Regions from separate parts of the Kribbella sp. VKM Ac-2571 genome, predicted to be linked through region 1. Evidence: riboswitches for the same ligand, from Rfam matches in the RefSeq annotation. Region 1 holds a riboswitch; the other holds the start of a gene.
The links. Region 1 has a riboswitch for S-adenosylmethionine ahead of EV651_RS17730 (aminotransferase class V-fold PLP-dependent enzyme). Riboswitches for the same ligand answer to the same signal wherever they lie in the genome.
Positions count from the first base shown of each region.

Region 2: linked by a shared signal. The riboswitch ahead of thrC (threonine synthase) and the one ahead of EV651_RS17730 (aminotransferase class V-fold PLP-dependent enzyme) in region 1 are both predicted to bind S-adenosylmethionine.

Region 1 is NZ_SNWS01000007.1:228,308-232,548, forward strand. Features, by position in the region: gene EV651_RS17725 (prolyl oligopeptidase family protein) at 1-1,186, shown strand, start outside; gene EV651_RS17730 (aminotransferase class V-fold PLP-dependent enzyme) at 1,197-2,561, opposite strand; SAM riboswitch class IV at 2,579-2,692, opposite strand; gene EV651_RS17735 (DinB family protein) at 2,789-3,304, shown strand; gene EV651_RS17740 (DUF4184 family protein) at 3,336-4,124, shown strand; gene EV651_RS17745 (DNA translocase FtsK) at 4,198-4,241, shown strand, end outside.
Region 2 is NZ_SNWS01000004.1:181,582-185,822, forward strand. Features, by position in the region: gene EV651_RS11280 (sodium:proton antiporter) at 1-1,034, shown strand, start outside; SAM riboswitch class I at 1,100-1,243, shown strand; gene thrC (threonine synthase) at 1,257-2,519, shown strand; gene EV651_RS11290 (ubiquitin-like small modifier protein 1) at 2,516-2,791, shown strand; gene EV651_RS11295 (zinc-dependent alcohol dehydrogenase family protein) at 2,805-3,821, shown strand; gene EV651_RS11300 (prolyl oligopeptidase family serine peptidase) at 3,893-4,241, shown strand, end outside.

The DNA.
Region 1 (4,241 bases):
CCAGTTGGTACTGCGCACCGACCGGGACGCGTCCCGGGGCCGCATGGTGCTCTCCACGCTGGACGGCGAATTCACCGACCTCATCCCGGAGGGAGAGTCGACACTGCAGGCAGTCCGCGGTACGGCGGACGGCCTGGCAACGCTGACGCTCGTCGACGCACAGCCCGTGCTGACGCTCTACGCGTTGGACGGGTCGGGCCGGCGTGTGATCGACGTACCTGGCGGGGGAGTGGTCGGCCTCAACGCCGGGGCCGAGTACGACGAGCTCTTCATCGGGCTGTCGACGACAACCGACCCCACGCTGTCGTACGCCGTTTCCACCGGGTCAGGCGACGTACGCGCACTGCCGGAGCTGGTCCGTGGCTCCGGCGGATTCACGTCGCCGCAGGTCACCGTGACGCGCCGGATGGCTCCTGGCCGCGACGTGCCGTACTTCCTGATCACCCGGTCCGACCTGGACTTCGAGGCGCCGCGTCCGACGCTTATGTGGGGGTACGGCGGATTCCGCATCCCGGTCGAGGCCGACTACCGTCCCGGCTGGCCGGCGTGGCTTGCCGCAGGCGGCGTACTGGTCATCACGAACCTGCGGGGTGGCGGTGAGTACGGGGCCGAGTGGCACGACGCAGGGCGGCTCAAGAACAAGCAGAACGTGTTTGACGACTTCATCGCGGTCGCTGAACACCTGCGGGACACCGGCGTGACCACACCGGAGCAGCTGGCCATTCACGGTCGCAGCAACGGCGGACTGCTCGTAGGCGCGGTCATGACGCAACGGCCGGACCTGTTCGCAGTCGCACTGCCCGGCGTGGGCGTCATGGACATGCTGCGGTTCCACCTGTTCACCGTGGGAGCGGCGTGGGCGTCCGACTTCGGTCTGCCGGACGATCCGGAGCAGTTCGAGGACCTGTTGGCGTACTCGCCACTGCATCGCATCAGCGACGGTACGGCGTACCCGGCGACTCTCGTGGTCACCGGTGACCACGACGACCGCGTAGTTCCGTTGCACAGCCACAAGTTCATCGCCGCGCTGCAGCATGCCCAGTCCGGGCCGCGGCCTGTCTTGACCCGGGTTGAGGTCAACACCGGCCATGGCTTCGGAAAGCCCGCTGCGATGGTCGCGGCGGAGTGGGCGGACCTACTGGCGTTCGCTGCTCACCATGTAGGTCTCGTACCTCCCGAGCAGTAGGAGGGCTGCTTCACCAGATGCGGGGTGCTTGGAGATCGCGCGGGTCGTCGGCCGGCTGACAGCCGTGCGCGCTCTCCGTGTACTCCGTGCGCGGGCCGCTCGTGGCGAGCGTGCGCACGGCGTCGACGAGCCGGTCCACGTGCTCACGGGTCGTCCCGAGGCCGAGGCTGGCGCGGACCGCCGTACCGTGCTCGGGGGAGCCGGCCAGGAGGTGGCCGACCAGCGGGTGTGCGCAGAACTTGCCGTCCCGGACACCGATGCCGTACTCCGCGCTCAGCGCCGCGGACACCAGCGTCGAGGTCAGACCGGCGACCGTGAAACAGACGGTGCCGACCCGGTCCGCGTCCTCGCCGAAGATCGAGTACGTCGTGACGTTGTCGATCTGAGCAAGCCCGGCGCGCAAGCGGGCCAGCAGGCTGCGCTCGTGCTGCTCGATGGCGTCGCGGTGCTTGCTGATCGCGGCACACGCACTCGCCAGGGCAATGGCGCCGATGACGTTCGGGGAGCCGCCCTCGTGGCGGGCCGAACCGGTCGTCCACACCACGGTGTCGCTCGTGACGGCGTGGGTCGCTCCGCCGCCGTGCAGGTACGGGTCGGCGGCGTCGAGCCAGTCGGAGCGGCCGATCAGCGCACCCGCGCCGTACGGCGCGTAGAGCTTGTGACCGGACAGGGCGACCCAGTCGACGTCCAGGGTGGCGATGTCGACCGGACGGTGCGGGGCGAGCTGCGCGGCATCCAAACAGACGCGTGCACCGTGTGCCTTGGCCACCTTGGCGATTTCGGCGATCGGGAAGATCTCGCCGGTGACGTTGGACGCGCCGGTGATCACCACGAGCCGCGGTCCCTCGGGCGCCTGACGGAGCGCGTCGGCGACATGGGTCACGGCCTCGGCCGGGCTCGCCGGCGCGGCCAGGCGAACGGTCCGCTCGGCCGGCCAGGGCAGCAGCGCCGCGTGGTGCTCGGACTCGAACACGATCACGGTCGTGTCCGCCGGCACCGCGCGGGCCAGCAGGTTCAGGGCGTCGGTGGTCTGCCGGGTGAAGATCACCTGGTCGTCGGCACGCGCCCCGACGAAGGCGTGCACCTCGGCGCGCGCCCGCTCGTACCACTGGGTGGTGATCCGCGAGGCGTACCCGTTGCCGCGGTGCACCGACGCGTACGACGGCAGTGCGGCCTCGACACTGGCCCGCACGGACTCCAGACACGGCGCGCTCGCACCGTGGTCGAAGTTCGCGTAATCGGTGACCCGGCCGTCGGCGAGCGGGACCAGGAGGTCCGATCCGACCGTGGCGGGGATGCTGCCGGTCGCGAGCCGGGCGATCGCCGGCCGCGGGGTCGTCGTACTGGCCGGCTCGAGAATGGACAGGATCGACATGATGCTGCTCCCAGGGAAGTCCGCACTTGCCGAACGGGGTATCCGCACGGCCTGGTCTTCACCCGGGGCACCCCACCGCGGAGGAGGGTTGCCGGCCAGCTAGCCGGGGCTTGTCGCTGACACTCATGACCTGCCGAGAACGGTAACGAAGGGGACACGGTGACCGCCAGTGGCTATCTCATGTGATGAGATGGGCGAACACATCGTGGGACAACGTGAGGAAGTCGATGACCTGGAGAGCACCTGCCGTCGAGCGACCGGACGGCTCGCTGACCGCACCCGAAGCGGAACTGCTGCACGGCTACCTGCAGTTCTACCGCACCACGCTGCTCTTCAAGTGCGCGGGGCTGACCGCCGAGCAACTGGCCGAACGGCCGTCGCCGCCGTCCAACCTGTCGCTGCTGGGCCTGATCAGGCATCTCACGAAGGTCGAGCGGATCTGGTTCCGCATCCACTTCGCCGACGAGCCCGCCGAGCCGCTGTTCGCGCCGGAGCTCGGCAAGGACGCGGACTTCGAGTTGATCGACCCTGCTGACGCGCAGGCGGCGTACGACGGTCTAGTCGCCGAGTGGAAGCTCTCGGACGACGCTGCCGCCGGTCACTCGCTGGACGACCGCTTCACGTTCAACGGCACGGAGTCGACGCTGCGGATGATCTACATTCACCTGATCGGCGAATACGGTCGCCACTGCGGCCACGCCGACCTCTTGCGGGAGCAACTCGACGGCACCACAGGCGCGTAACGACGACCTTGAGGGCTTCGAAGGTGCGGGGGTGCCGTTCACCCTCGCCCACCCCGCGGTAGTCCTCCCGCTGGTCCGTCGCCCCTTCGTGGCGTCGGCTCTGGTGGCTGGTGCGGTGGCACCCGACCTGCTGTACGTCGGTCCGATCTACCGGATCGCCACACAGCAGATCAACGGCAACTTCACACTGACCCTCACCCACGAGCTCACCTCTGCTTTGTGGCTGGACCCGCTGCAGGCTCTGTTGCTGCTCGCTGTCTTCAACCTGGGCCTCAAGCGACCCCTGATGGCTCTCGCGTCATCTGCGCTCGCTGGCCGGTTGAAGCCTTCACGCTTTCGCCTCCCCAGCGTCGCCGTCGTGCTCTGGACGGTCGCATCAGCCGTCGTCGGCGCGGTCACTCACGTCGTCTGGGACTCGTTCACCCACGGTGACGGCTACTTCGTCCGCCAGTTCCCCGGGATCTTCCGGGCTCAGGTGACAGGAGCGTGGGACGTCAACCGCATCCTCCAGTACGTCAGCACACTGGGCGGCTGCCTCGTTCTCGCGGTGTGGCTCTATCGCTGGTACCGCCGTACGGCACCGCAGCCTGTCGACGAGCGCATGCCGACCTGGCTGCGATACCTCGTTTATGTCGCGGCCATCGGTCTGGCGGTCGGGGGAGCGGTCGTGGAACTCGGCAGGGTCGACGGCGGGTTCAGCGGCGAAATCGGCGTACGGACGGTGCTCACAGGCCTCATGTCCGGCGGTCTGATCGCTGTCGGTGCGTACGTCGTCGTGTGGCACCTCGAGCGGTTACGACGACGAACACACGTTTCGTGACGCTACGGATGGGGCAGCGTGACCGGCGTGTGACACGTGGGACTCAAGGGGTAGTCGGGGTAGCCTGATCGATATGGCGACCCGCACGTCTTCCCCGGCGCGGGCGCAGAAGTCGGC
Region 2 (4,241 bases), on a different contig from region 1:
TGGCGGCGCTGACCGTGATCGTCGCGCTGATGGGCGTCGGCCTGGCGATCGACCGGCCGATCAATCTCTTCACCTGGACGGTGACGTGGCGGTTGCTGTTCGTCGCGATGCCGGCGGGGATCGCCGCACTGACCGGAGTCGGATGGTTGCTCGGGCTGGCTCCGGCTACCGCGCTCCTCGTAGCAGCGGTCCTGGCGCCGACAGACCCGGTGCTCGCGTCCGACGTACAGGTGGACGGGCCGACGACCGGTGAGGACGCCGAGCTCGACGAGGACGACGAGGTGCGGTTCGCGCTCACGTCCGAGGCGGGGCTGAACGACGGGCTCGCGGCGCCCTTCGTCTACCTGGCGGTGTTCATTGCGACCAAGAGCCTCTCGCCGTGGCAGTGGATCGCCTGGGACGTGGTCGGGAAGGCCGTGATCGGTGTCGCCATCGGGGTCGGTGCCGGCTGGTTGCTCGGGCGGATGACCTTCTCGGCCCCCTCTCGGAGCTTGCGGCTGTCCGAGTCGCGGGAGCCGGTGCTCGCGCTGGCCATGACGCTCGGCGTCTACGGACTCACGCAGGTGCTGCACGGCTACGGGTTCATCGCGGCGTTCGTCGCGGCACTCACTCTGCGGTCGGTGGAGAGCAAGCACGAGTTCCACGGGGAGCTGCACGACTTCATCGGCGAGCTCGAGCACATCCTCACGTGGGGAGTCCTGCTCCTGCTCGGTGCCGCGGTCACGGCGGGGCTCCTGGAGCCGCTCACGTCCACCGGCGCGGCGGTCGGCGTACTGCTGGTTGTGGTGGTTCGTCCGCTGCTCGGGTGGCTGTCGCTCGCGCGATCGGAGTTGCGCCGGTCCGAGCGCTGGGCGATCTCGGCGTTCGGCGTCCGGGGTGTGTCGTCGGTCTACTACCTCGCCGCGACCGGAGCGCAGTTCCGGGACGAGCTGCCGTGGCTGTGGGCGACACTGGGGTTCACGATGATCCTGAGCGTGGTCGTGCACGGGATCGCGGCGACGCCGGTGATGCGCTTCCTGGAGCGCCGCAGCTGAGATCACGTGTCTCAGATGGTGGGATCACAAGACACAATATGGACCCGATTGGGTAATCTCGGGGGAGCTCATCCAGAGGGACTGAGGGAAACGGCCCGTTGAAGTCCCGGCAACCCTCCCCGTCGAGCCCCCGCCCGGGGCGTCTCGCGGTGGAACGGTGCCAAATCCGTCCCGCCGCCGAGATCCGGTGTTCGCGGGGAAGATGAGAGGGGAACCTCACTCATGAGCCTGACCGCCGCCACCCACACGATCCGTGAAGGTGCCTTCGGCAACGGTACGCACCTGAGCTGTCGCGCCTGTGGGGCGAAGTCGCCGCTCGGCCCGTTCTACGCATGTATGGAGTGCTTCGGTCCGCTCGAGGTCGGCTACGAGTACCCGACGATCACCCGTGAGCAGATCGAGGCCGGACCCAAGAACATCTGGCGGTACCAGCCGCTGCTGCCCGTCCCCGTGGACGTGGCCAGCTTCCCGAACACCGAGCCCGGCTACACCCGGCTCGTCGACGCGCAGAACCTGGCCCGCGAGCTCGGGCTCAGGAAGCTCTGGGTGAAGGACGACTCCGGCAACCCGACCCACTCCTTCAAGGACCGGGTGGTTGCATCAGCGTTGAGCGCCACCCGCGAGCTCGGCATGAAGGTCTTCGCCTGCCCCTCCACCGGCAACCTGGCCAACGCGGTCGCTGCGGCCGCGGCCCGGGCCGGCATCCGCTCGGTCGTGTTCATCCCGCACGACCTCGAGCGCCCGAAGGTGATCACCACCGCCGTGTACGGCGGGACGCTGGTCGCCGTCGAGGGCAACTACGACGACGTGAACAAGCTGGCCTCCGAGATCGCCGGTGAGGAGGAAGGCTGGGCGTTCGTGAACGTGAACGTCCGCCCGTACTACTCCGAAGGCTCCAAGACCCTCGCCTTCGAGATCGCCGAGCAGCTCGGCTGGCGGATCCCGCAGCAGGTCGTGATCCCGGTCGCGTCCGGTTCGCAGCTGACCAAGATCGACAAGGGCTTCACCGAGCTCGGCAAGCTCGGCCTCGTCGACGCTACTGACTACAAGATCTACGGCGCCCAGGCGACCGGCTGCTCGCCCGTCGCGCAGGCGTTCCGCGACGGCCACGACGTGGTCAAGCCGGTGAAGCCGGACACGATCGCGAAGTCGCTGGCGATCGGCAACCCGGCCGACGGGCCCTATGTCCTGGACGTCGCCCGCCGTACCGGTGGCGCGATCGAGGACGTCAGCGACGACGAGGTCGTCGAGGGCATCCAGTTGCTGGCCCGGACCGAGGGCATCTTCGCCGAGACCGCGGGCGGGGTGACCGTCGCGACGCTGAAGAAGCTGATCGCGACCGGGCAGCTCGACCCCGAGGCCGAGACCGTCATCATCAACTCCGGCGACGGGCTGAAGACGCTCGACGCCGTGGCCGACCGGGTCGGCCCCAAGGTGACCATCCCCGCGTCGTACGACGCCTTCGTGAAGGCAGGCCTGCAGTGAGTGTGAGCGTTCGCGTCCCGACCATCCTGCGGCCCTACACCCAGGGCGTGTCCGAGGTGTCCGCGGAGGGCGCGACCCTAACCGAGGTGCTCGACTCGCTCGACGCGTCGTACCCGGGGATCAAGGGCCGCGTGCTGGACGACTCGGGCGAGCTCCGCCGGTTCGTGAACGTGTACGTCGACGACGACGACGTACGCTTCGCCGACGGCCTCCAGACCACGATCAAGGACGGCGGCCAGGTCTCCATCATCCCAGCGGTCGCAGGCGGCTGATGAAGCCGCTCTGATGCGTGCGGTTGTCATCTCGGAGTACGGCGTACTGCCTGAGATTCGTGAGGTTGCGGAGCCTGAGGTTGCGGACGGCTCGGTGGTTTTGAAGGTTGAGGCTACCGGGCTGTGTCGTAGTGACTGGCATGGGTGGATGGGGCATGACTCCGACATCGTGCTGCCGCATGTGCCGGGGCATGAGCTTGCCGGGACGATCGCCGCGGTCGGGGCGGGTGTGAGCGGGTGGGCGGTCGGGGATCGGGTCACGACGCCGTTCATCTGCGCGTGCGGTGCGTGCGAGCAGTGCCTCGAGGGCAACCAGCAGGTGTGCCCCAACCAGCTGCAGCCTGGGTTCAACTACTGGGGTTCGTTCGCCGAGTACGTCGCTGTGCCGTACGCCGCTGTGAACCTGGTGCGACTGCCCGACGACATGGATTTCGCGACCGCCGCGGGCCTGGGCTGCCGATTTGCCACGTCGTTCCGCGCCGTCCACCAGGTAGGACAGGTCGTCGCGGGTGAACGCGTGGCCGTCTTCGGGTGTGGTGGCGTCGGCCTGTCCGCGGTCATGATCGCGTCGGCTCTCGGCGCCGAGGTCATCGCCATCGACACCAACCCCGACGCGCTGCAGTTGGCCCGCGAGTACGGCGCCGTACACACAATCCACGCGTCTGCAGACACCGTTGCGCAGATCCATGACCTGGGCGGTGCTCATGTCACGATCGATGCGCTCGGCTCCAACGACGTCGTTCAGCAAGCCCTGCAAGCTCTCCGTCCACGAGGTCGTCACGTCCAGATCGGCCTCCTGCCCCAGGGCGTGCAGCTGGAGGTCGGCCGCCTGATCGGCCAGGAACTCGCCTGGCTCGGCAGCCACGGCATGCCCGCCCACGCCTACCCCGAGTTGCTCGACCTAGTTGCCACCGGCAACCTCAACCCTCAGCAACTCGTCACCCGCACCATCACCCTCGACCAAACCCCCGCCGCCCTGGCAGCCCTCACCAACGGCACCCCCGCCGGCGTCACGATCATCACTCCCTAGCCGGTCGCTCTGGACCTCGTCATCGCCCGGGTACGACGATCGGATCCCCGGCCGAGGAGGCGATGGACCTGATGTCTGCTGCGCGATCCGAGCTCACCCACCTCGCAGATGTCCGCTACGCCCGCCCGGACGGCCTCGACCTCTGCCTCGACGTACTAGGTCCGGCACCGCTGCCCACCACCCCGCTCCCGACCGTCGTACGGATCGACGGATGCCCAGGCTGGGGACCTGGTGATCGCTCGTCCGCACTGCTGCCGTTCGCGAACCCCGCGCTGGTCCGAGCAGGCTTCCTGACCGTTGCCATCTCCGTCCGTCACAGCGGGCAGGCGATCTTCCCCGCGCAACTGCACGACGTACAGGCCGCCCTGGACTGGCTGCACCGCAATCCGCTCGGCCTCCCGATCGATCCTGATCGCATCG